One region of the Enterobacter sp. PL_is511 genome, then DNA from elsewhere that is predicted to be linked to it. Evidence: predicted binding sites of a transcription regulator. Region 1 holds the regulator's gene; each other region holds the start of a gene.
The links. Region 1 encodes PurR, which represses purine synthesis genes. Its sites were predicted from a motif close to CANGCAAACGTTTGCNTG; they were not measured.

Region 1 (5,081 bases):
TCCCCAGGCAGCCCACGGCAAAAATGGCCAGACCCAGCAGCAGTACCGGTTTACGACCAAAGCGATCCGAGAGCGGTCCCCACAGCAGCTGCGCGAAAGCGAAACCGGCAAGGAACAGGCTCAGGCTGGCGCTGATGGCCGCCGCAGGGGTTTGCAGGTCTTCCTGCATCGCGGCAAACGCGGGCAGGTACATGTCGGTGGCCAAAAAGCCCAGCACGCTTAAGCCGCCGAGCCAGACTAAAAATCCTTTCCTGGGTTGCATTCTCTTATTCTCCTGAGGAGGCAGGTGTACGTTGGCGGAGAGTGTAGGGAGTGCAAAGCGGCTTGTGAAACGCTAATATTTGGCGGGTGCATTCAAATTTTTTGCAGGCAGAAAATGTGGTCAGATTATTCTCTTGAAGTGGTCGATGCTGTTGCACGTAACGGCAGCTTTAGCGGTGCAGCGCAGGAGCTGCACCGCGTCCCTTCGGCCATCAGCTACACGGTGCGTCAGCTGGAGGAGTGGCTGGCGGTTCCGCTGTTTGAGCGGCGCCATCGTGATGTGGAATTAACGCCCGCAGGGGCGTGGTTTTTGAAGGAAGGGCGTTCTGTTATCAAAAAAATGCAGATCACCCGCGAACAGTGTCAGCAGATCGCTAACGGCTGGCGGGGGCATCTTTCCATCGCGGTGGATAACATCGTTAAGCCGGAACGTACCCGGCAGATGATCGTCGATTTCTATCGTCATTTTTCAGATGTCGAGCTGCGGGTCTCGCAGGAGGTGTTCAACGGCGTCTGGGATGCGCTGGCGGACGGCAGGGCAGAGATGGCAATCGGGGCCACGCAGGCGATCCCGGTCGGGGGACGTTACGCCTTTCGCGATATGGGCATGCTGAGCTGGAAGTGCGTGGTGGCAAGCGATCATCCGCTGGCGGTGATGGAGGGGCCGCTCAGCGATGATACGCTGCGCAACTGGCCGTCGCTGGTGCTGGAGGATACCTCCCGTTCATTGCCGAAGCGTATCACCTGGCTTCTGGACAACCAGCGGCGGGTGGTGGCCCCTGACTGGGAATCGTCGGCGACGTGCCTCAGCGCCGGACTGTGCGTCGCGATGGTGCCCGTTCATTTCGCGCGTCCGCGCATCGATACCGGAGAGTGGGTTGAGCTGACGCTGGAGAATCCGTTCCCGGATGCGGCCTGCTGCCTGACCTGGCAGCAAAGTGATGTCTCGCCTGCGATGGCCTGGCTGCTGGATTATCTGGGAGACAGCGAAACGCTAAACCGGGAATGGTTACGGGAGCCAGCATAGCTGGCCCCGTAAAGCGATTAACGACGGTAGTCGCGGAACGGACCGTCCGCAACGGAACGGCGTTCGATAAGACGCGGGTGAACTTCAATGGACTGCGACTCTTCACGTTTGTTGACGATCCTGTCCATCAGCATATTGAAGGCCGTTTCGCCCAGCGAATCTTTCGGCTGGTGAATGGTGGTCAACGCTGGCGTGAAGAAACGCGCGTTACGCACGTTGTCATACCCGATCACGGAAATATCCTGCGGTACGCGCAGACCCAGCTCGTCGGCAGCGCAGAGCGCGCCCATAGCCATGATGTCACCCCCGCAGAAAACGGCGGTCGGACGGTGTGGCTGGGAGACGATCTGCTGCATTGCGCGGTAGCCCGACTCCGGCTCAAAGTCGCCCTGCACAATCCAGTTTTCCGGCACGTTGATCAGCGCTTCTTCCATCGCTTTCATAAAACCGGCCAGACGGCCCGCGCCGGTGTTGCGCTCCAGCGGACCGGGGATCACGCCAATCTCGCGGTGACCGCGTTCGATCAGATAACGACCGGCCATATAGCCGCCTTCAAAGGCATTATCGATAACGGAATCAGTGAAATCCGCGCGCGCTTCGCCCCAGTCCATGACCACCATGGGAATATGGCGATACTCTTCGAGCATCGACAGCACGGATTCCGGGTACTCGGAACACATTACCAGCAGGCCATCAACGCGCTTTTGCGCCATCATCGACAGGTAGGCACGCTGTTTTTCTATGCTGTTCCATGCGTTGCCCAGAATCAGGGTATAGCCTTTCTGGAAGCAGTTCTTCTCTACCGCTTCAATGATCTCGGCAAAATAGGCCGCTTCACTGCTAGTGGCCAGCAATCCAATGGATTTGGTGTGATTAACCTTGAGGCTGCGCGCAACCGCACTTGGCGAATAGTGCAGCTCTTTGATCGCTGCCCAGACGGCGTTGCGCGTCTCTTCCGCCACGAAGCGGGTTTTGTTAATTACATGTGATACGGTTGTAGTGGAAACGTTTGCGCGTTTTGCTACGTCTTTAATTGTTGCCATTAAATGTCACTCCAGACCATATCCTAAACTCCTGAAAAACTTGAAGGTAAACGTTTGCCTTCTCTCACCCTTATCACGCAATCTTGAATTGCGGCACGCCGGGAAAACGACACGGGACGTCAGGAGGGGGTCAATGGCCGGTACGCTAATAAATTTAGCGTGGAATTTTGTCCTATCTTGATGAAAAGGGGAAGAGGTAAAGTGTTTATCAGCCTAAATCCAGGAAGATTTTTGACGTAAATTATGCAAAAATGAGCAGGCTCACTTTTCGTGGGGGGATTAAAAGGAGAAAAATTGATGAGTTCCGATCTGAAGTTTTCGCTGTTCACCACCGTTATTGTGCTGGCTCTGATTGTCGCGGCCGGTCTGACGGCTGCGCTGCACTGATTTACGCGGAGGGAGAGCCTTCTCCCTCCCGATCGACCCGATTGTTACTTCTCTGGCAAAAATCTTTTGCCATTTTGTTAACTTCTCATTTTTTGTGATTGATGTCATGCTTTCCGCTTCTTTGTTCTGTGTCACCACATGACACGGCATCCGGAGTTGACGCATGAAAATCAATTTTCCCCTGCTGGCCCTGGCGATTGGCGCTTTTGGGATTGGCACCACTGAATTCTCCCCGATGGGGTTACTGCCCGTCATCGCCCGCGGCGTGGACGTCTCGATCCCTGCGGCAGGGATGTTAATCAGCGCCTATGCTATCGGCGTGATGGTGGGGGCGCCGCTGATGACGCTTCTCCTTTCGCACCGCGCGCGCCGCAATGCGCTGATTTTCCTGATGGCGATTTTCACCCTGGGTAACGTGCTTTCGGCCATTTCGCCGGACTACACCACGCTGATGCTGTCTCGTATTCTGACCAGCCTTAACCACGGCGCGTTCTTCGGGCTGGGATCGGTCGTGGCTGCCAGCGTGGTGCCAAAACATAAGCAGGCCAGCGCCGTAGCAACCATGTTTATGGGGCTAACGATTGCCAACATCGGCGGGGTGCCTGCGGCAACCTGGCTGGGGGAAGCGATCGGCTGGCGGATGTCCTTCCTGGCAACGGCCGGGCTGGGCGTGGTCGCGATGGTGGCGCTGTTCTTCTCCCTGCCGAAAGGCAGCGCGGGTGAACGTCCTGACGTGCGCAGAGAGCTGTCGGTGCTGGTGCGCCCGCAGGTCCTCTCCGCGCTGCTCACCACCGTGCTGGGGGCAGGGGCGATGTTTACCCTCTACACCTATATTTCACCGGTATTGCATGACATCACCCACGCAACGCCTCTCTTTGTGACCGCGATGCTGGTACTGATAGGCGTGGGCTTCTCGATCGGCAACTATCTCGGCGGGAAATTTGCCGACCGTTCCGTGAGCGGCACGCTGAAGGGCTTCTTAACCCTGCTGATTGCCATCATGATTGCCATTCCGTGGCTGGCGCGTAATGAGTTTGGGGCCGCGATCGCAATGGTCGTCTGGGGAGCCGCCACCTTTGCCGTGGTGCCGCCGCTGCAGATGCGCGTGATGCGCGTCGCGCATGAAGCGCCGGGCCTCTCATCGTCGGTCAACATCGGCGCCTTCAACCTGGGCAACGCGCTCGGTGCGGCGGCCGGTGGGGCCGTGATTTCAGGGGGACTGGGGTACAGCTTTGTGCCGGTGATGGGGGCGATTATTGCCGCGCTCGGCCTGCTGCTGGTGATGATGTCGGGTCGTAAACAGCCTGAAGCAGCCTGCGCTGCGGAATAAACCAAAAACGCAGAAGGGCGAACCCTTCTGCGTGTCTCTTACGCGGCGAAGTTCTTCGCGACAAAGTCCCAGTTAACCAGTGCCCAGAAGTGCTCCAGGTAGTTCGGGCGCGCGTTGCGGTAATCAATGTAGTAAGCGTGTTCCCATACGTCCACGGTCATCAGCGGCTTAGCGCTGGTGGTCAGCGGGGTGCCTGCGTTAGAGGTGGACACGATAGCCAGTTTGCCATCCGCCTCTTTAACCAGCCACGTCCAGCCCGAACCGAAGTTCTTGATGGCTGCATCGGTAAATTTCGCTTTGAAATCCGCGAAGCTGCCAAAGGCGGCGTTGATAGCGGTAGCCAGTTCACCGGCAGGTTCGCCACCGGCGTTTGGCGCCAGGCAGTGCCAGTAGAAGGTGTGGTTCCACACCTGAGCCGCGTTGTTGAATACGCCACCCTCTGAGCTGCGGACGATCTCTTCCAGCGTTTTGCCTTCAAAATCGGTGCCCTTGATCAGATTGTTCAGGTTAGTGACGTACGTCTGGTGATGCTTGCCGTAATGATATTCCAGGGTTTCCGCAGAAATGTGCGGTGCCAGGGCGTCTTTTGCATACGGTAGTGCAGGTAATTCGAACGACATTGCTTCTCTCCTTATTGTATTTTGCGTTGCCAATAACCACACAGACAACAAGGACAGGATAGCAAATTGAAAGGGTATGCAAAAGAGGAACTTACCCTGCCACGGGTGTGGCAGGGCAGGGGTTAGCGAATGGTTTTCGGCGTCATCACGCGACGTGCGCCGACGTAATGGCGTACCCAGTAGTCTTCACTGAGAGAGGTGATCTGAATATCCTGGCCGCTACGCGGTGACTGGATGAATTTTCCGTTACCGACATAGACGCCGACGTGGTCAGCCGTGCCGCGACCCTGAGTGCGGAAGAACACCAGATCGCCGTTTTCCAGCTCACCGCGGTCAACCGGTGAGGCATCGCGCAGGTGGTACATCTCATTAGCGGTACGAGGAATGCGGAACTTGACCAGATCTTTATAGGC
Region 2 (5,081 bases), on a different contig from region 1:
TGAAGCCGCGGCGAGTCACGGCCGGAGAACCGATACGGATACCGGAGGTCACGAACGGGCTCTTCGGATCGTTTGGCACGCTGTTTTTGTTCACGGTGATGTTGGCGCGGCCCAGGGCAGCATCAGCTTCTTTACCGGTCAGGTTCTTATCAACCAGATCCAGCAGGAACAGGTGGTTTTCAGTACCGCCGGATACCACTTTGTAGCCACGGTTCAGGAACACTTCCACCATCGCTTTGGCGTTCTTAGCAACCTGCTGCTGATAAACCTTGAACTCAGGCTCCATCGCTTCTTTCAGCGCGACCGCTTTTGCCGCGATAACGTGCATCAGTGGGCCGCCCTGCGCGCTTGGGAACACCGCGGAGTTCAGTTTTTTGTACAGCTCTTCGTCACCGCCTTTCGCCAGGATCAGGCCACCGCGTGGACCCGCCAGGGTTTTGTGGGTGGTGGTGGTCACAACGTGAGCGTGTGGAACCGGGTTCGGGTAAACGCCTGCGGCGATCAGACCCGCAACGTGCGCCATATCAACGAACAGGTAAGCACCGATGCTGTCTGCAATTTCACGCATTTTTGCCCAGTCAACGATACCGGAGTAAGCAGAGAAGCCACCGATGATCATCTTCGGTTTGTGCTCTTTAGCCTGCTTCGCCATGTCTTCGTAGTCAATTTTACCGGACTCATCGATACCGTAAGGGATGATGTTGTACAGTTTGCCGGAGAAGTTAACCGGGGAGCCGTGAGTCAGGTGGCCGCCCTGCGCCAGGTTCATACCCAGAACGGTATCGCCCGGCTGCAGCAGCGCGGTGTAGACCGCGAAGTTAGCCTGAGAGCCAGAGTGCGGCTGGACGTTTGCATAGTCAGCGCCAAAAAGTTCTTTCGCACGATCGATAGCCAACTGCTCAACGATATCAACGTACTCGCAACCGCCGTAATAGCGTTTGCCCGGGTAACCTTCAGCATATTTGTTGGTCAGCTGAGAACCCTGCGCCTGCATGACGCGCGGGCTGGTGTAGTTTTCGGAGGCGATCAGTTCGATGTGCTCTTCCTGACGTACTTTTTCCTGCTCCATAGCCTGCCACAGTTCGGCATCATAATCGGCAATGTTCATTTCACGCTTTAACATCCGCATCTCCTGACTCAGCTAACAAGTAAATTTTGGCCTGAAAAGGCAGTCCTGTTGGACGACGGGCAACAGTATAACTGATTAGTTCTGTGATAACAGGTCTTGACAAACGATTTTACGCAAACGTTTTCCTACCCGCCACGCAAGGGTTTGAGGAATAAAGCTCTCGCCCTTTCCAGCGGATTTCTTTTCAGGTTTGTGATGCATATTTTTCATCTTGCAAAGAACCATTTACAACGCAGGGGTATTTTTTATAAGATGTATTTAAAATACATCATTAAAGTGACATCAGAAGGACGCGCTCATGCTCGACGCTCAAACCATCGCTACCGTAAAAGCCACCATTCCTCTGCTGGTGGAAACCGGCCCTAAACTCACCGCCCATTTCTATGATCGCATGTTCACGCACAACCCGGAGCTCAAAGAGATATTCAACATGAGCAACCAGCGTAACGGCGATCAGCGTGAAGCGCTGTTCAACGCCATCGCGGCCTATGCCAGCAATATTGAAAACCTGGCTGCACTGCTGCCTGCGGTAGAAAAGATTGCGCAGAAACATACCAGCTTCCAGATCCAACCCGAGCAGTACAACATTGTGGGTGGCCACCTGCTGGCGACGCTGGACGAGATGTTCAGCCCGGGCCAGGAGGTGCTGGACGCGTGGGGTAAAGCTTACGGCGTGCTGGCAAACGTGTTTATCAACCGTGAAGCACAGATCTACAGCGAAAACGCCAGCAAGAACGGCGGCTGGGAAGGCACGCGGGCGTTCCGCATCGTCGAGAAAACCCCGCGCAGCGCATTGATTACCAGCTTTGAGTTTGAGCCGGTGGACGGACAGCCGGTGGTCGATTACCAGCCTGGCCAGTATCTGGGCGTGTGGCTGAAGCCTGAAGGCTTCCCGCATCAGGAGATCCGTCAGTATTCTCTTACCCGCAAGCCAAACGGCAAAGGCTACCGCATTGCGGTGAAGCGTGAGGACGGCGGTCAGGTTTCCAGCTGGCTGCACAACGAAGCGAACGTGGGCGACGTGGTCCATCTGGCCGCGCCGGCGGGCGACTTCTTTATGGACGTTGACACTAATACACCGGTCACGCTGATCTCTGCGGGCGTCGGCCAAACGCCAATGCTGGCGATGCTCGATACGCTGGCAAAATCTCGCCACGGCGCGCAGGTTAACTGGTTCCATGCCGCCGAGAACGGCGACGTACACGCCTTTGCGGAGGAGGTGAAAACGCTCGGGGCGTCCCTGCCGCGCTTCACCGCGCACACCTGGTATCGCCTGCCGACGGAGGCAGACCGCGCAGCTGCACGCTTTGACAGCGAAGGTCTGATGAATTTAAGCCAGATGGAAGGGGCGTTTAGCGCGCCGGACATGCAGTTCTACGTCTGCGGGCCGGTGGCGTTTATGCAGTATGCCGCGCAGCAGCTGGTGGGGCTGGGCGTGAACAAAGACAGCATTCATTACGAGTGCTTCGGCCCGCATAAGGTGCTGTAATGAAAAAGCCCCTCGTTCGAGGGGCTTTTTTTCGCCGGGTGGCGGCTGCGCCTTACCCGGCCTACAAAACCGTTGGCAATGTTAAATCGCCGCGTCGTCTTCTTCGCCGGTACGGATACGGATCACGCGCGCCACGTCAAAGACGAAGATTTTACCGTCGCCAATTTTGCCCGTCTGCGCGGTGCGGATAATGGTGTCCACGCAGGTATCGACGATATCGTCGCTGACCACGATTTCAATTTTTACTTTCGGCAGAAAGTCGACCATGTACTCTGCGCCACGGTAAAGCTCGGTGTGGCCCTTCTGACGACCAAAACCTTTCACTTCCGTCACGGTCATCCCGGTGATGCCGACTTCCGCCAGCGCTTCACGCACATCATCCAGTTTGAAAGGTTTAATAATCGCATCAATCTTTTTCATGGTGGGTCCTTAAACTCTTGCCTGTAAGCTGCCTCGTAATCGATTGCTCACAGTACCATACGGCATTACTCTTTAAAATCGTTTGCTTCCAGCTCGTGGCGCGACAGCAGCTTGTAGAACTCGGTGCGGTTGCGTCCGGCCATGCGCGCGGCGTGGGTCACATTGCCTTTGGTGATCTGCAATAGCTTGCGCAGATAGTTGAGCTCAAACTGATTCCGCGCTTCGGCAAACGTCGGCAGCGCCGTGTTTTCCCCTTCCAGCGCCTGCTCCACCAGCGCATCGCTGATGACCGGTGAAGAGGTCAACGCCACGCACTGCTCAATCACGTTGACCAGCTGACGCACGTTGCCCGGCCAGCTTGCGGCCATCAGCCGCTTCATTGCATCGGTGGAAAACGCGCGCACGAACGGTTTATGGCGATCGGCCGCCTGGCGCAAAAGATGGTTCGCCAGCAGCGGAATGTCTTCCGCCCGTTCCGCCAGCGCCGGGATCTTCAGGTTCACCACGTTCAGGCGGTAGTAGAGATCTTCGCGAAACTCGTTGCGGGCCATCACTTTCGGCAGATCGCGGTGGGTGGCGGAAATAATTCGCACGTTAATATCAATGTCGCGGTTGCTGCCCAGCGGACGGACTTTGCGCTCCTGCAACACGCGCAGCAGCTTGACCTGCAGCGGCGCGGGCATATCGCCAATCTCGTCCAGGAACAGCGTGCCGCCTTCCGCGGCCTGGAACAGCCCTTCCCGGCTGCTTACCGCCCCGGTGAATGCGCCGCGGGCGTGACCAAACAGTTCAGATTCAAGCAGCTGCTCCGGGAGCGCGCCGCAGTTAATGGCGATAAAGGCGTTTTTACTTCGAGGGCTGGCGTTATGGATCGCCTGGGCCAGGATCTCTTTCCCGGTGCCGCTCTGGCCGTTGATGAGCACGCTGACGTCGGACTGCGCCACCATCCGGGCCTGTTCAAGCAGACGCAGCATCACGGGGCTGCGGGTGACGATAGGCTCCCGCCACGCTTCATCCCCCGCCGGGACGGCGTGTTCCAGCGCGCTGTCGATTGCCTTATACAGCGCGTCTTTATCCACCGGCTTGGTCAGGAAGCTGAATACTCCCTGCTGCGTCGCGGCAACCGCATCCGGGATCGACCCGTGCGCCGTCAGGATAATCACGGGCATACCCGGCTGCTGCTTCTGGATCTCCGCGAACAGCTGCAGGCCGTCCATTTCGTCCATCCGCAGGTCGCTTATCACCAGATCGATTTTCTCGCGGCTGAGGATCTTAAGCCCCTCGAGCCCGCTTTCCGCGGTCACGACGCTGTAACCTTCACTCACCAGACGCATGCCCAGCAGCTTTAACAGCCCGGGATCGTCATCCACCAGTAACAGATGGGCTGGTTTACGGCTCGTCATGCTTCACATCCTCTTGTTTCGGCGTATCGCTGTCCGGTGCCGCAGATGAACTCCCCGGCTGATATTTGCGCGACGAGAGCTGCCTTTCGATATCGGTCAGGTTTTCCAGCTTACGCGTTGTGGTATCGAGCTGCGTACGTAAATGTTGCTGCTGCTGACGCAGCGTATCAAGCTCGCTGTCGGTTGACTGTTGCAGCTTGCTGTAGCGGGAGCGCTCTTCAGACAGCTGAAGCTGTAATGTCTGCCCATCGCGCCAGAGCTGGTATACCGGGCGTACCTGCACGGGAAGATTGACCACGAACGTGTCCAGTCGGGTCACGTTGGCGCGCCGTTCGACGGGGGTGATTTTCGCATCAGCCAGCAAAATGCCGCGCTTGAAAGCGTCCTGCCAGGTGTCGTCATCCAGCATCGCCGCCTTCGAGCGAGCGTCTACCGGGGCCAGACGCTGGGCGCAATCTATTCCACGCAGCCAGAACAGCGGGTTGCTTTCAACGTCATGACCTGACAGGTTCCAGATATCGTCACAGCGGGTTGAGAGGAAATCGGCCAGCTGGTTATCGGGCCATTTATCTTCTTGTTTATCGCTAATTGCACTTTGTGGCGCATGGGAAACACACCCTGCCAGAAATAAACAGGGCAG
Region 3 (5,081 bases), 940 kb from region 1:
TTATTTCAGAACTGCTGTGGGTGTGGCTGCCGGGGGTTGTGCTAATGGGAATGTTGTGGTGGAGAAGAAGGTAAAAAAAAGCCGGGTGGCGGCTGCGCCTTACCCGGCCTACTTTTACCCGTAGGCCCGGTAAGCGTAAGCGCCACCGGGCGTTACAGACTTACTTACGGCGCCAGGTGGTACCCTGCGGGCCGTCTTCCAGAATGATGCCCATCTCGGTCAGACGGTTACGCGCCGCATCGGCCGCCGCCCAGTCTTTCGCCTGACGCGCTTCCAGACGCGCTTTGATCAACGCTTCAATTTCCGCCACTTCGCCGTCATCCGCCTGCGCACCGCTCTGCAGGAACACGTCCGGATCCTGCTCCAGCAGGCCGAGCACGGAAGAGATCTTACGCAGATGGGACGCCAGCGCATTCGCCGCCGCCATATCTTCTGACTTCAGGCGGTTCACTTCGCGCGCCATGTCGAACAGCACGGAGTAAGCTTCCGGGGTGTTGAAGTCGTCGTTCATCACCTCAACAAAGCGTGCTTCGAACGCTTCGCCACCTGCAGCAGGAACAGACCTGTCGGTACCGCGCAGCGCGGTGTACAGACGCTCCAGCGCCGAGCGCGCCTGCTTCAGGTTCTCTTCGCTGTAGTTCAGCTGGCTGCGATAGTGGCCGGACATCAGGAAGTAGCGCACGGTTTCCGCGTCGTAATACTTCAGCACGTCGCGCACGGTAAAGAAGTTACCCAGCGATTTCGACATCTTCTCGCGGTCAACCATTACCATCCCGGAGTGCATCCAGTAGTTCACGTACTCGCCGCCGTGGGCGCAGGTGGACTGCGCGATTTCGTTTTCGTGGTGCGGGAACATCAGGTCTGAACCGCCGCCGTGAATGTCGAAGTGCTTGCCCAGCTGTTTGCAGTTCATCGCGGAACACTCAATGTGCCAGCCCGGGCGGCCTTCGCCCCACGGGGATGGCCAGCTTGGTTCGCCCTCTTTGGACATTTTCCACAGCACGAAGTCCATTGGGTTACGCTTCACGTCAACCACGTCAACGCGCGCGCCGGCCTGGAGCTGATCCAGATCCTGACGGGAAAGCGAACCGTAGGTTGGGTCCGTTGGCACCGAGAACATCACGTCACCGTTGTCGGCAACGTAGGCGTGACCGCGTGCGATCAGCTTTTCGGTGATCTCGATGATTTCGTGAATATGGTGGGTCGCGCGCGGCTCGCTGTCCGGGCGCTGAATATTCAGGGCGTCGAAATCTTTGTGCATCTCGACGATCATGCGATCGACCAGCGCGACAAAGCTTTCGCCGTTCTCATTAGCGCGCTTGATGATTTTGTCGTCGATGTCGGTGATGTTGCGCACGTATTTCAGGGTATAGCCCAGAAAACGCAGGTAGCGTGACACCACGTCGAAGGCGACAAAGGTACGGCCATGGCCAATGTGACAGAGATCGTAAACCGTAATACCACACACGTACATGCCGACTTCCCCGGCATGGATAGGTTTAAATTCCTCTTTTTGGCGCGCCATTGTATTAAAGATTTTTAACATCGAAGATTCCATGTAAACACGTGTGTGGTTGAAAACCGGCTATTCTACCCGTAATTCAAACCCGAAGCAGCACACAATGCAAGGTGATCGCATCCTGTGGTTATGCTATAACAAGCCCCTATAGATGACCCGAACGCGGGTCGACGTACCACAATAACGGAACAGGATGCAAAAATGGTTACTTTCCACACTAATCATGGCGATATCGTAATCAAAACCTTTGATGACAAAGCGCCTGAAACAGTTAAAAACTTCCTGGACTACTGCCGCGAAGGTTTCTACAACAACACCATTTTCCACCGCGTGATCAACGGTTTTATGATCCAGGGCGGCGGTTTCGAACCTGGCATGAACCAGAAAGCCACTAAAGAAGCGATCAAAAACGAAGCGAACAACGGCCTGAAAAACACCCGCGGCACGCTGGCGATGGCGCGTACTCAGGCACCTCACTCTGCAACCGCGCAGTTCTTCATTAACGTGGCTGACAACGACTTCCTGAACTTCTCCGGCGAAAGCCTGCAGGGTTGGGGCTACTGCGTATTCGCAGAAGTGGTTGAAGGTATGGACGTGGTTGACAAGATCAAAGCCGTCTCTACTGGCCGCAGCGGTATGCACCAGGACGTTCCTAAAGAAGACGTTGTGATTACAAGCGTGACCGTCAGCGAGTAATTCGTGGCGATACTCTTTATTGCGGATCTTCATCTGCAAACAGAAGAACCGGCGATAACCGCCGGTTTTCTGCGTTTTTTACGCGGTGAAGCGAAAAGCGCCGATGCGCTGTACATCCTGGGCGACCTCTTTGAAGCCTGGATTGGCGACGATGACCCTAACCCGCTGCACCGTGAAATGGCTTCGGCCATTAAAGCGCTGGTGGATTCCGGCGTCCCCTGCTATTTCATTCACGGCAACCGTGATTTCCTGATCGGCAAGCGCTACGCCCGCGAAAGCGGCATGACGCTGCTGCCGGAAGAGCAGGTGCTCGACCTCTACGGCCGCAAGGTGCTGATCATGCACGGCGACACGCTCTGCACCGACGATACCGGCTACCTGGCGTTTCGCGCCAAAGTCCACACCCCGTGGATCCAAACGCTGTTCCTCGCCCTGCCGCTGTTTATCCGCAACCGCATCGCCGCCAGAATGCGCGCGGGCAGTAAAGCCGCCAACAGCAGCAAATCCATGACCATCATGGACGTTAATCCTCAAGCGGTGGTCAACGTGATGGAAAAACATGGCGTTCAGTGGTTGATCCACGGGCATACTCATCGTCCTGACGTGCATTCCCTTATAGCCAACGGCGAACCGGCCCATCGCGTGGTGTTGGGTGCATGGCACTCAGAAGGATCCATGGTCAAAGTCACGCCACAGGGCGTGGAGCTGATCGCTTTTCCGTTTTAACCCCTTACAGCTCATTCTATTTTTTTGAACAATATTGGCAAATTGTTTCGATTTTAATCAGCCCGTGGTCGGCCTATTATTTATCACATCAGGGCATCACGCCCTATCCAAGATAAATTACTTAAGGAATACGACCATGAAATCCATCAAAACTTTCGTTGCAGTTACCGCTCTTTCCCTGGCTTCCTTCGGCGCTTTCGCGCAGAGCGTCAGCGCAACCGGTTCAACCCTTGACCGCGCAGAAGCGAAAATTGCTGCACAGGCTGCTGAACAGGGCGCGTCTTACAAAATCACCAGCGCGAAGGTCGACAACCGCGTGTATATGACCGCAGAACTGACGAAATAATGATTGCCCTTCGACAAAAACAGACCGCCAGAATGCGGTCTGTTTTGTTATGAATTGATGGCAACAACGGCTCAAGATTTAACCGCGCAACCGTTTTCCTTGCCCGTATAACATGCTATTCTCTGTGCCCTCGAAAGCAGTGTGTTTCGCACCACAGGAGTTTTAAGACGCATGTCTTCCCGCAATAATCCGGCGCGTGTCGCCATCGTGATGGGGTCCAAAAGCGACTGGGCTACCATGCAGTTCGCCGCCGAAATCTTTGAAATCCTGAATGTTCCGCACCACGTCGAAGTGGTCTCCGCGCACCGTACACCGGACAAACTGTTCAGCTTCGCCGAAAGCGCCGAAGAGAACGGTTATGAGGTGATCATTGCCGGTGCGGGCGGCGCAGCACACCTGCCGGGCATGATTGCCGCCAAAACCCTGGTGCCGGTTCTGGGCGTCCCGGTACAAAGCGCCGCGTTAAGCGGTGTGGATAGCCTCTACTCCATCGTCCAGATGCCGCGCGGTATTCCTGTCGGCACGCTGGCGATTGGCAAAGCGGGTGCGGCGAACGCTGCCCTGTTGGCCGCGCAGATCCTGGCGACGCACGATAAAGCGTTACATCAGCGTCTGGCGGCGTGGCGTAAAGCCCAGACCGACGAAGTGCTGGACAATCCGGACCCGCGGGGTGCGGCATGAAGCAGGTTTGCGTCCTCGGTAACGGCCAGTTAGGCCGCATGCTGCGTCAGGCCGGTGAGCCGCTGGGTATTGCCGTCTGGCCCGTCGGGCTGGACGCTGAACCTGAAGCCGTACCGTTCCACCAGAGCGTGATCACCGCCGAGATCGAACGCTGGCCGGAAACCGCGCTGACCCGCGAACTGGCGCGTCATAACGCCTTCGTAAACCGCGACGTGTTCCCGATCATTGCCGACCGTCTGACGCAAAAGCAGCTGTTCGACAAGCTCGGCCTGCCGACCGCGCCGTGGCAGCTCCTGTCCGATAAAAGCGAGTGGAATGATGTTTTCGCGATGCTGGGCGAGCTGGCCATCGTGAAGCGCCGCGTGGGCGGCTACGACGGCCGTGGCCAGTGGCGTCTGCGCGCAGACGACACTGCCGAGCTGCCGGACGACTGCTACGGCGAATGCATCGTTGAGCAGGGCATCAACTTTAGCGGTGAAGTGTCACTGGTTGGCGCACGCGGGCACGACGGACATACCGTCTTTTATCCGCTGACGCATAACCTGCATCAGGACGGTATTCTGCGCACCAGCGTCGCCTTCCCGCACGCCAATGCTGAGCAGCAGGCGCAGGCAGAAGAGATGCTTTCTGCCATCATGCACGAACTCGGATATGTGGGCGTCATGGCGATGGAGTGCTTTATCACCCCGTCCGGTCTGCTGATCAACGAACTTGCACCGCGCGTGCACAACAGCGGCCACTGGACGCAAAACGGCGCGTCCATCAGCCAGTTCGAACTGCACCTGCGCGCGATCACCGACCTGCCGCTGCCGCAGCCGGTGGTGGACAGCCCGTCGGTGATGATCAACCTGATCGGCACCGATCTGAACTACGACTGGCTGAAGCTGCCGCTGGTGCATCTGCACTGGTATGACAAAGAGGTTCGCGCGGGTCGTAAGGTCGGTCACCTGAACCTGAACGACAGCGACACGGGCCGCCTGAGCGCCACCCTGGAAGCCATGATCCCTCTCCTGCCGCCGGAATATGCGAGCGGTATCGTCTGGGCACAGTCAAAGCTCAAGTAAGACATCTGCGCCGGGGAGTTGACCTTCCCCTTCCCCGGCGTACAATCCC
Region 4 (5,081 bases), 280 kb from region 1:
GTACGACCCCTGCGGTGTCTGCCTGAGCGCCCGCATCGCTGAGCGTTGCCGGGACGTCAAAAAGGCCAAAGACGCTAATCGGCTTACCGTCCGCCGTCGAGATAAGGTATCCGCTAATCAGAATGGCGAAGAGCAGCGCATAGAGCGCAATATGCGCGGCGACTGCACTGACGCGGGTAAATTTGCTGTGGGTCTTCGGCGCGGCAGGCGGTGGGGAAATATGTCGCCAGATCACGCGGAAAACCAGGCCCAGCATCAGCAGGACACCAATGCTTTTATGTAACTCCGGTGCCTGGTGATACCAGCCATCGTAATAGCTGAGCGTGACCATCCAGAGCCCAAGTCCAAACATACCGTAGACGGCAAGAGCAAATATCCAGTGCAAACCTATGGATATTATTCCGTAGCGCCGGGAGGAGTTACGCAATTGCATCAGAATGTCCATTTTCAAATTAACCGGAAAGTAAAAATGAACGGGAAGGCGGGATATTGCAACTGAAATAATTGTCTATTGATTTTTATTTTATTTATTTCAGCAATTTTGAAAAGGATCGCTAACGCTAATTCAATCTCTTCGTGCAAGCGAAATGGTGAGTTTCAGTAAAGATAAATTAACGTCAATTATTGTCAGTAAGGCTTTTCAGTAAAATACAATGTAAACAAAATCAATAATGGCCAACAGCGCCCACAATAAGAGATAGAGCATAAAATGCTCGCGAATATTATTCATCAGAAAGCTAACGATCCTGCGCATAACGCCCCGTAATGCAGTGTGAGTGAACCGGGCCCCGGGACGTCCGGAGCCCGTGTGGATTATCCGTTAAAACGCGAGAGTGAGAAGGGCGTCAGATCAAACTGCGGCGTGATACCCTGAGCAAACTGCGCGGCGATTTCACCTAGCACGGAAGCGAATTTAAAGCCGTGGCCGCTCAGCCCGGTGATGAGCAGGGTGTTGTCATGCCCGGGCAGCGTATCAATGATGAAGTCTTCATCCGGTGTGTTGTCGTAGGTACAGGCTGCGCCATACAGCAAGCCACCGACGCCCGGAAGAATATTCCGCAGGAATGAGAAGGCTTCCGAACCATCCTGAGGAAAGGCGCCGAAAGGCTTACGCTCTTCAGGGGAGGTGATCGCCTGGCCCCCGTTGTGTTTACCAATTTTCAGCGCGTCTTTCTCGGAAGGGAAACCGTAGAACTGATCGCCATTCGGTAATTCCCCGGTGAAGGCCGGGAATTTATTCTGCGCGCTGTAGCGCCCATCTGACTGGAACCAGGAGAAGACCTTGCGCACCGGCTGGATTGGCAGCTCCGGCAGCAGGCGAGTGACCCAGGTTCCTGCGCTGACGAGCAGGCGAGAGGCTGAATAGTCGCCGTCAAGGGTCGTTACCGTGACGCCATTCTCGTCATGGGTGATGGCCTCCACCGGACAGTTAAACAGCTGTGCACAGCCGGCTTTCGCGGCAAGGTCGACCCAGGTTTTGATCGCTGTTTCACAATGCAGTACGCCGGAGTGGGCTTCAAAGAGGCCAATATAATCGTCCGGGACGCTAATTTCAGGCCAGCGCGCGGTTATGCCCGTTGCGTCCAGCTTCTCAACGTCCAGATTAAAGGCTTTCGCGCTGCGCTCAACGCCGGCAAGAAATTCCGAATGAGCCGGGCCAAGGTTGATAACCCCGGTACGCTCGAAAATACGCTCTTCGGTCTGCTTCGCCAGTTCATCCCACAGCGTCTGGGCGCGAAGCACCAGCGGGACATAGCGCTCGCCTTCTCCATACGCATGGCGCATGAGGCGGGTATCGCCATGATGGCTGCCTTCCGCATGGGGAGGGAGGTGGGCATCGATCATCAGGACCTTCAGACCTGCCTGTGTTGCGTAATAACCGGCAGCGGAACCCACGGAGCCGCTACCAATAATGATTAAGTCGTATCTCATATGCATCTCATAAACTGACGTTTTGTTAGCAGAGTAATTAACAACGCGGAGTTAGACAAGGGAGAAATAAATAAGGCACCGCGAGGGTGCCTGTAGAGAGAAAAGTGGGCATAAGCTTAGTGCCGTTTATACTCATTTTCCTGATAGTCGCCAGATTCTATTTTTGCAATACCTGCCTCTAAAATAGAAATAAACTGACGGGCGACGTCTGTTGTTAGCCACAGCGTCTGTCCAACTTCCGCTTCTTCACGGTTGAGTTGATTCGGGGTCTGGTAGTGCAAACGCAGCATCAGCGCATCGTAGCTATCTACGGTACTGATATCCCAGCCAACAAGTGGATGGGTCTGGATCACTTCACTATTCTTTTCCATTATAACCCCCTTAATGCGTGTTAGAAGACAACGGCTTTGAGGTTCAATGCATGTTTTTCTGAAAGCATCTTCAGTATACCAAGTAATAAGGGTTCCGAAGGGAAAAATAAACAGGTGGCAACACATTTTTCTGCTTTTTAGGATTGTTCGAACAATAAAACACCATCTTGTTCACGATTCTTAAAGAAGATGCCGAATTAATTTGAACTTACCGTATTTTTAGACAAAAAAAAGCCGGGGCGACCCGGCAAAAAAACACAATGAGGGAGCAGTATTAATCTGTGATAAACCAGTCGTCTGCGCTTTCCCACGTTTCCTGCAGGATTTCGCTGATGCGATCTTTATCTTCTTTCGCCGCACCAATGACGGAGAGGTTGTTCGCCGCGGCGTAACGCACCGTTACGGCACCCGCGTTGTCGGGAAAGGTGTTGTTAATACGGCGGGATAATTCGCCTGCCAGTGCATCAAGCGCGCCGGCAGGCAGAACAGTTGTTTTGGCTATGGTGACTTCAATACGCATAAATGCCCCCTGTGTAATATACTGTTTATTTATACAGGTATATTATCGGTTTGACAACAAGGGGCATTGATTTTTTAACGTTTTACCGTCCAGTTAACGGTTTCGCCCGCCAGGAAGGGGATCAGCGTGTCATCCGTCAGCGCAATGGACTCCTCAACGTGGCTCGCTTTACGCTCCAGTTCGATGAAGCTGTCGTTGACCGGCAGGCCGTAGAAGCGCGGGCCGTTAAGGGAGCAGAACGCTTCGAAATGTTCCAGCGCGTTCATCTCTTCAAATACGGTCGCGTAGCTGGCAAGCGCCGTTGGGGCGTTGAAGCAGCCTGCGCAGCCGCAGCTTGCCTCTTTACGGTGGCGGGCGTGAGGCGCGGAGTCGGTGCCGAGGAACGCGCGGGAGAACCCGCTGGCAACCAGCTCGCGCAGCGCCTGCTGGTGGATGTTGCGCTTGAGAATCGGCAGGCAGTACAGGTGAGGGCGCACCCCGCCCACCAGCATGTGGTTACGGTTAAACATCAGGTGCTGCGGCGTAATGGTGGCGGCGATAAGATCGTTGCCGTCGCGCACGTACTCTGCCGCGTCTTTGGTGGTGATATGCTCAAAGACCACTTTAAGCGCGGGCAGGCGCTGGCGCAGAGGCTCCATCACGGTCTCGATAAACCGGGCTTCACGGTCGAAGATGTCAATCTCGGCATGCGTGACTTCACCATGGACCAGCAGCGGCATGCCCAGTTTCTGCATGCGCTCCAGAACCGGCATGATGGCATCAATGCTGGTGACGCCGTGGCTGGAGTTGGTGGTGGCATTTGCCGGATAGAGTTTCGCCGCCGTAAATACGCCTTCGTTAAACCCACGCTCCACTTCGTTAGGGTCCAGCGAGTCGGTCAGATAGCAGGTCATCAACGGGGTAAAATCGTGTCCCGCAGGCACGGCATCCAGGATGCGCTGGCGATAGGCTATCGCGGCATCGACGGTGGTGACTGGTGGAACCAGGTTAGGCATGACAATCGCGCGGCCATAAATTTCGCTGGTATAAGGCACGACGGTTTTCAGCATATCGCCATCACGCAGATGGATATGCCAGTCGTCAGGGCGGCGGATTTTAAGAACCTGGGGTTGTGCAGTCATGGAAGCTCCGGCTTGTCAGGAATCAGTCATAAGGATGGCTGTTTTTGCCGGACACAAATCATAAGCGGAAACGTTTTCGTTTGCACACTTTTCCGTAAAAAAAAGGGCGCCGCAGCGCCCTTCAGGTTAATCGGTGAAAGGAATGATGATTTCACCCGGCTTAACCTCTATTCCTTTTGCGTATTTTTTCGCCAAGGCTTCGCCCTTGCTTTTATCTTCGCTTAAGACGTACGCGGGCTGCTGGTTGAAATAATTACGCAGCGACTGGTTGAGATAGGGCATCAGGGTTTGCAGAACCGGCGCCATCTTGTCCGGCGACACCTGCGCATCGACGACTTCCATCTCCTGGAGGAAAATCGCCCCTTTCTCTTTGTTAAAAACGGGGAGTGCCTTCAGCTTGAGCTTGATGTTGGCTTTCTGATTGCCAAACAGGGATGACATATCAAGATCCGCGTCACCGGCCAGGGTGACTTTGTTTGGCTCTTCACGTCCGATCTGGCTGGTCAGATTCGTGAGCACGATATGCGCGTCCGCCAGCCCCGGCACGCCAATGTCTTTAGAAAAATTGTTATGTTTTTCCAGCGCCTGATTAATTTCCTGTTCACTGACGGTATATTGCGTGAGCTGGTTACAGCCAACCAGCAGACCGCTGACAACTAATGCCGCGGCTAAGACAATTTTCTTCATAGTGTTCCTCAACGAAAAATCGGCGCTTCTGTCCTGTTACGCCAGTATGTCAGCGTGAATGGGCAGAAACCAGCAGAAAAAACTGAGAAGTGGGGCGGGAGGGACTCCCGCCCGAGGGAAAGGCTACGCGCCAGGCTCGAGCATGCCGCTCGCGCTGCGTTTCTGGCTGAACTGCCACCACAGGGCAAGGAGCGTCATAAAGCCCACCACGCCGAGCATCATCCACGGGAGTTCGGGCTGGTTTAACGCTTTGCCGGCATCAAACAACCAGCCGCCCCCGGCGTAACCTAATGCGCCGCCAAGCGCCAGCCCCAGCCGGCTGAAACCCATATAGCTGCCGCGCGCACGCGCATCCGCAAGGGAGGCGCTCAGCGTTTCACGGGCAGGCTCGGCGATGATCGACCCTATATAGAAGGTGCAAATCAGGGTAAACAGCTGCTGGAGAGAGTT

Region 2: a site for PurR is predicted at 1,240-1,257, ahead of glyA (serine hydroxymethyltransferase). Genes of this name have one in related genera too.
Region 3: a site for PurR is predicted at 3,371-3,388, ahead of purE (5-(carboxyamino)imidazole ribonucleotide mutase). Genes of this name have one in related genera too.
Region 4: a site for PurR is predicted at 4,008-4,025, ahead of pyrC (dihydroorotase). Genes of this name have one in related genera too.

The regions. Positions count from the first base shown of each region.
Region 1 covers NZ_JBVPGP010000024.1:1,152,426-1,157,506, forward strand. The annotation lists gene punC (purine nucleoside transporter PunC) at 1-262, opposite strand, end outside; gene punR (DNA-binding transcriptional activator PunR) at 377-1,288, shown strand; gene purR (HTH-type transcriptional repressor PurR) at 1,306-2,331, opposite strand; gene cydH (cytochrome bd-I oxidase subunit CydH) at 2,629-2,718, shown strand; gene AC0TN7_RS21095 (MFS transporter) at 2,882-4,048, shown strand; gene sodB (superoxide dismutase [Fe]) at 4,087-4,668, opposite strand; gene AC0TN7_RS21105 (C40 family peptidase) at 4,791-5,081, opposite strand, start outside.
Region 2 covers NZ_JBVPGP010000021.1:326,157-331,237, forward strand. The annotation lists gene glyA (serine hydroxymethyltransferase) at 1-1,123, opposite strand, end outside; gene hmpA (NO-inducible flavohemoprotein) at 1,428-2,618, shown strand; gene glnB (nitrogen regulatory protein P-II) at 2,700-3,038, opposite strand; gene glrR (two-component system response regulator GlrR) at 3,104-4,441, opposite strand; gene qseG (two-component system QseEF-associated lipoprotein QseG) at 4,428-5,081, opposite strand, start outside.
Region 3 covers NZ_JBVPGP010000024.1:211,015-216,095, reverse strand. The annotation lists gene AC0TN7_RS16445 (metal-dependent hydrolase) at 1-74, shown strand, start outside; gene cysS (cysteine--tRNA ligase) at 161-1,546, opposite strand; gene ppiB (peptidylprolyl isomerase B) at 1,721-2,215, shown strand; gene lpxH (UDP-2,3-diacylglucosamine diphosphatase) at 2,219-2,941, shown strand; gene AC0TN7_RS16425 (YdgH/BhsA/McbA-like domain containing protein) at 3,078-3,287, shown strand; gene purE (5-(carboxyamino)imidazole ribonucleotide mutase) at 3,459-3,968, shown strand; gene purK (5-(carboxyamino)imidazole ribonucleotide synthase) at 3,965-5,032, shown strand.
Region 4 covers NZ_JBVPGP010000024.1:874,212-879,292, forward strand. The annotation lists gene AC0TN7_RS19590 (cytochrome b) at 1-433, opposite strand, end outside; gene AC0TN7_RS19595 (DUF2770 family protein) at 641-754, opposite strand; gene solA (N-methyl-L-tryptophan oxidase) at 814-1,932, opposite strand; gene bssS (biofilm formation regulator BssS) at 2,049-2,303, opposite strand; gene dinI (DNA damage-inducible protein I) at 2,578-2,823, opposite strand; gene pyrC (dihydroorotase) at 2,898-3,944, opposite strand; gene AC0TN7_RS19620 (lipoprotein) at 4,071-4,631, opposite strand; gene mdtH (multidrug efflux MFS transporter MdtH) at 4,755-5,081, opposite strand, start outside.